Regions from separate parts of the Pseudomonas sp. LS.1a genome, predicted to be linked through region 2. Evidence: predicted binding sites of a transcription regulator. Region 2 holds the regulator's gene; the other holds the start of a gene.
What was found. The regulator FliA, encoded in region 2, starts transcription of late flagellar genes. The targets are predictions, from matches to a motif close to CTAAAGTTTNNNNNNNNNNNGCCGNTAA.

Region 1 (3,003 bases), 400 kb from region 2:
CGCGAGCCGCTGCTGCCCTGGGTGTCCAGGTCATCTTCGTAGAGGTCTTCGCTCACGCGTTTTCCTCCAGCAGGCGCCAGCGCAGTTTTTCGCCGGCACGCAGCGGGACCACGGTCTGCTCGCCAAACGGCAGGCTGTCCGGGGCGGTCCATTCTTCGCGGACCAGGGTAATGGTGTCGGTGTTCGCCGGCAGGCCATAGAAGGCCGGGCCGTGCAGGCTGGCGAAGCCTTCCAGCTTGTCCAGCGCGTTACGCTGTTCGAATGCTTCGGCGTACATCTCGATGGCCGCGTAGGCGGTGTAGCAACCGGCGCAACCGCAGGCAGCTTCCTTGGCGTGACGGGCGTGGGGAGCCGAGTCGGTACCCAGGAAGAACTTCGGGCTGCCGCTGGTGGCAGCGTCCAGCAGCGCCACCTGGTGGGTATTGCGCTTGAGGATCGGCAGGCAGTAGAAGTGCGGGCGAATGCCGCCAACCAGCATGTGGTTGCGGTTGTACAGCAGGTGCTGGGCAGTGATGGTCGCGCCAACGTTGGCCGGGGCCTCGGTGACGAACTGCGCGGCGTCGCTGGTGGTGATGTGCTCGAACACCACTTTCAGCGTGGGGAAGCGCTCGACCACACGGCGCATGTGCTCGTCGATGAAGCGCTTCTCGCGGTCGAACACGTCGATTTCGCTGCGGGTCACTTCGCCATGCACCAGTAGTGGCATGCCAACTTCCGCCAGCGCTTCGATGGCCGGGAAGATGTTGTCGATGCTGGTCACGCCCGAATCGGAGTTGGTGGTGGCGCCGGCCGGGTACAGCTTGGCGGCGTACACGAAGCCGCTGGCCTTGGCCGCGCGGATGTCCTCGGGGCTGGTGCGGTCGGTGAGGTAAAGCACCATCAGCGGTTCGAAGCGGCTGCCGGCCGGACGGGCGGCCAGGATGCGCTCACGGTAGGCGCCAGCCTCGGCGGCATTGCGCACCGGCGGAACCAGGTTGGGCATGATGATGGCACGGGCGAAAGTACGCGCCACGTCGCCAACGGTGTGGGGCAGGACGGCACCATCGCGCAGATGGATGTGCCAGTCGTCGGGACGCAGGAGGGTCAGGCGATCGGACATTGGGGATTCCAGGCGGGTCGAACTCAAGCCCCAATGCTACCGGAAAACCCTGGGTGGAGCACGGCTATCAAGTTTTCCGGCAGGCGCCCGATAGCCTGCAGGTAAGCCGTCAGAATTTGTGGAGCCGCCCGTGCGCCAGCGTTACCTAGCCCTGTTGACCCTGTTCGCCAGCCTGCCGGCCGGCGCACTGACTTTCCAGACGCGCATGGAGAACATTGCCTGGAAGGTCGAGGGGGACCAGTTCGAATGCCGGCTGATCCAGCCGATCGACGGTTTTGGCAGTGGTGAGTTCGTACGCCGCGCGGGCGAACAGCCGGTGTTCCAGCTGCGCTCGGACAGCAACGTACTGGGTGCGGGCACGGCCACTTTGCTGGCAGCCGCTGCGCCGTGGCAACCCGGGCGCAGCGACATCAGCCTGGGCAGCGTGCGCCTGGCTCGCACCGGGGTGTTGTTCAGTTCGTCCCAGGGCCAGGCCAGCCGCCTGATCAACGGCCTGCTCGACGGGCGCAGCACGGTGGTGCGCAATTACGCCGGCGAGGCGGGCAGGCCGATGGAAGTGCGTGTGCTGCCGGTCAGTTTCGCCAAGGCCTACAGCGACTACCAAGCCTGTGCCGGCAAGCTGCTGCCGATGAACTACGACCAGGTGCGCCAGACCCAGGTGGGTTTCCCCGGCGGAGGTATCGAGCTGGATGGCGCGGCCAAGGCGCGGCTGGATGTGATCCTCGACTACATGAAAGCCGACCCGACGGTGAACCATGTCGAGCTCAACGGCCACTCCGACAACAGCGGCAACCGCCTGACCAATCGCGACACGTCTCGCCGCCGGGCACTGGCCGTGGCCGACTACCTCAAGGCCCAGGGCGTGCCGGAAGAGCAGATTACCGTGCGTTTTCATGGTGAGCGTTATCCGTTGGCGAAGAACAACAGTGCTGCCAACCGGGCACGTAATCGTCGGGTGAATATTGAACTGGATCGGGTGGCGGTGGTTGAGAAACCGGTGGAGAAGCCGGTTGAGCAGGCAGCGCCTGCTGCTCCGGCGGCAGCGCCAGCCAGTCCGCCTGCTGCCGCTCCGGCCTCGGGCGCGCCGGGGGCGAAGGCGCCCTGAGGTCGGGTTGGCCATCGTGGGCATGGCTGGGGATTGCATCGGGGCCACCAGGTGTTCGCCACAACATTTTCAGCGCCTGTGAGATCGAGCGCCGCGCGGGCGGCGCTCGATCTCACAGGCGCTGAAAATGGCGAGGCATGCATCTGGCACCCCTGATCAAATCCCCCTCCGCCGCCCGTCGCCCTTCCGAAAGTTCCTGTCGCTTTGTCGTCAGAAGCTGTCGCCCCACTGTAAATTTATCTGCAACGTCGTTAGAATCGATCCCTTTCCGTACAACCCCGTGGAGTGATGGCATGGCGGACGTAAAAAAGGTCGTACTGGCGTATTCCGGCGGCCTTGATACTTCGGTGATTCTCAAGTGGCTGCAGGATACCTACAACTGCGAAGTGGTGACCTTCACCGCTGACCTGGGTCAGGGCGAAGAGGTCGAGCCGGCCCGTGCCAAGGCCCAGGCAATGGGCGTTAAAGAGATCTACATCGACGACCTGCGCGAAGAATTCGTACGTGATTTCGTGTTCCCGATGTTCCGCGCCAACACCGTCTACGAGGGCGAGTACCTGCTGGGTACCTCCATCGCCCGTCCGCTGATCGCCAAGCGCCTGATCGAAATCGCCAACGAAACCGGCGCTGACGCCATTTCCCATGGCGCCACCGGCAAAGGCAACGACCAGGTGCGTTTCGAACTGGGCGCCTACGCCCTGAAACCAGGCGTCAAGGTCATCGCCCCATGGCGTGAGTGGGACCTGCTGTCCCGCGAGAAGCTGATGGACTACGCCGAGAAGCACGGCATCCCGATCGA
Region 2 (3,003 bases):
CGTGTGCAAGGTAGCTATGCCAAAGGGTACGCAGAATTGCCCTACGTGTGGCCTGAGTCCCAGCGAGACAAGGTAAAGAACAGACATGGGTAGCATGCATCCCGTACAGGTGATCGCCGTGACCGGTGGCAAAGGTGGCGTCGGCAAGACTAACGTTTCAGTGAACCTGTCCCTGGCGCTGGCCGAGCTTGGCCGCAGGGTCATGCTGCTCGACGCCGACCTGGGCCTGGCCAATGTCGACGTGCTGCTGGGCCTTACACCCAAGCGGACCCTGGCCGATGTCATCGAAGGGCGCTGCGAGCTGCGCGACGTGATGCTGCAGGGCCCGGGTGGTGTGCGCATCGTGCCGGCGGCCTCGGGCACGCAGAGCATGGTGCACCTGGCCCCGGCCCAGCATGCCGGGTTGATCCAGGCGTTCAGCGAAGTTGGCGACAACCTTGACGTGCTGGTGATCGACACCGCAGCCGGTATCGGCGACTCGGTGGTCAGCTTCGTTCGCGCCGCCCAGGAAGTGCTGCTGGTGGTATGCGACGAACCGACCTCGATCACCGATGCCTACGCCCTGATCAAGCTGCTCAACCGCGACTACGGCATGAACCGTTTCCGTGTGCTGGCCAACATGGCGCAGAGCCCGCAGGAAGGGCGCAACCTGTTCGCCAAGCTGACCAAGGTCACCGACCGCTTCCTTGACGTTGCCCTGCAGTACGTGGGTGCCGTGCCGTATGACGAGTGCGTGCGCAAGGCGGTGCAGAAGCAGCGTGCGGTCTACGAAGCCTTCCCGCGCTCCAAGTGCGCACTGGCCTTCAAGGCGATTGCCCAGAAGGTCGACAGCTGGCCGCTGCCGGCCAACCCGCGCGGCCATCTGGAGTTCTTTGTCGAGCGCCTGGTGCGGCCCACCAGCGCGGGACCTGTGCTATGAATGCCAGCGGCTTCAAGATGTACAGCCGGGCGTCGAAAGACGCCCAGTACGAGCTGATCGAACGCTATGCCCCGCTGGTCAAGCGCATCGCCTACCACCTGCTGGCGCGGTTGCCGGCCAACGTGCAGGTCGAGGACCTGATCCAGGCCGGCATGATCGGCCTGCTGGAAGTGGCCAACAAGTACGACGCCAGCAAGGGCGCCAGCTTTGAAACCTACGCCGGCATCCGCATCCGCGGAGCCATGCTGGACGAAGTGCGCAAGGGTGACTGGGCACCGCGTTCGGTGCACCGCAACACGCGCATGGTCAGTGACGCGATGCGTGCAGTGGAAGCAAGAACCGGCCGCGACGCTAAAGATCATGAAGTTGCTGCCGAACTCCAATTGAGTCTCGATGATTACTACGGGATCCTGAACGATACCCTGGGCAGCCGCCTGTTCAGCTTCGACGACCTGTTGCAGGACGGCGAGCACGAAGGGCTGCATGAGGATGGCGCCAGTGGCCACGTCGAGCCTGCGCGTGGCCTGGAGGACGAGCGCTTCCAGGTTGCCCTGGCCGAGGCCATCGCCAACCTGCCGGAGCGTGAACGCCTGGTACTGGCGCTGTACTACGACGAAGAGCTGAACCTCAAGGAAATCGGAGAGGTGCTTGGGGTCAGCGAGTCGCGGGTCAGCCAGTTGCACAGCCAGTGTGCCGCGCGCCTGCGCAGCCGCCTGGGGGAATGGCGGGCGCGTTGAGCCCGGAGTCGTTGCAGTCGTTTTCCACGTGCGTTTTCCATGTTGCACCGATTTGATTGAATGCGCGCTCGCAGCCGAGCGCGTTTGAGACTGCTTGGAGGTCTACTTGAACAAAGACATGAAAATCCTCATCGTTGACGACTTTTCGACGATGCGGCGGATCATCAAGAACCTGTTGCGTGACCTGGGCTTCACCAACACCGAAGAAGCCGATGACGGCACCACGGCGCTGCCGATGCTGGAAAACGGCCATTACGACTTCCTGGTGACCGACTGGAACATGCCCGGCATGTCCGGTATCGACCTGCTGCGCAAGGTGCGTGCCAGCGACAAGCTGAAAGGCATGCCGGTACTGATGGTGACAGCCGAGGCCAAGCGCGACCAGATCATCGAAGCGGCCCAGGCCGGCGTCAACGGCTATGTGGTCAAGCCGTTCACCGCCCAGGTGCTCAAAGAAAAGATCGAGAAGATCTTCGAACGCGTCAACGGCTGAGTCACGTCAGGGGGCGCGCCATGGATTCATCACAAACGTCTTTGGGCGAGTTCGAATCGACCCTGAAGAAACATGCCCAGGAGCTGGTCGAAAGCCTGGAGCGGGGCCGTTTCGGCGAGGCGGTGCAGCTGATTCACGAGCTGAACCAGACCCGCGACCGCGGCCTGTACCAGGAAGTCGGCAAGCTGACCCGCGAGCTGCACAGTGCCATCGTCAGTTTCCAGATCGACCCGACCATGCCGCAGGCCGAGGAGGTGTCGCAGATAACCGACGCCACCGAGCGCCTGTCGTACGTGGTCAGGCTCACCGAGGGCGCGGCCAACCGCACCATGGACCTGGTCGAGGAAAGCACCCCGGTGCTCAACGACCTGGCCAGCGAGGCCAAGGCCCTGAGCACCGACTGGCAGCGCTTCATGCGCCGTGAAGTGGCCGCGCCGGAGTTCCGGGAGCTGGTCAAGCGCGTCGACAGTTTCCTGACGCACAGCGCCGAAGGTAATCGCAAGGTCGCCGGCCACCTCAACGACATTCTGCTGGCCCAGGACTATCAGGACCTGACCGGTCAGGTGATCAAGCGCGTCACCAACCTGGTCACCGAGGTGGAAAGCAACCTGCTCAAACTGGTGCTGATGGCCAGCCAGGTCGACCGTTTTGCCGGTATCCAGCATGACCACGATCAACTGCGCGCAGAAAAAGATCTAGAAAAACATCCGACTCGGGGTGAAGGTCCGCAGATTCATGCCGATAAGCGTGAAGACGTCGTGTCCGGTCAGGACGATGTCGATGATCTGCTGTCCAGCCTGGGTTTTTAAGGAGCACCTTTGATGAGCTTCGGCGCCGATGAAGAAATCCTCCAG

Region 1: the regulator FliA is predicted to act here: its motif matches at 1,166-1,193, upstream of MKK04_RS20845 (flagellar protein MotY).

Annotation. Positions count from the first base shown of each region.
Region 1 covers NZ_CP092827.1:4,509,084-4,512,086, reverse strand. The annotation lists gene pyrC (dihydroorotase) at 53-1,099, opposite strand; gene MKK04_RS20845 (flagellar protein MotY) at 1,230-2,204, shown strand; gene MKK04_RS20840 (argininosuccinate synthase) at 2,498-3,003, shown strand, end outside.
Region 2 covers NZ_CP092827.1:4,104,563-4,107,565, reverse strand. The annotation lists gene fleN (flagellar synthesis regulator FleN) at 86-919, shown strand; gene fliA (RNA polymerase sigma factor FliA) at 916-1,656, shown strand; gene MKK04_RS19025 (chemotaxis response regulator CheY) at 1,775-2,149, shown strand; gene MKK04_RS19020 (protein phosphatase CheZ) at 2,170-2,958, shown strand; gene MKK04_RS19015 (chemotaxis protein CheA) at 2,971-3,003, shown strand, end outside.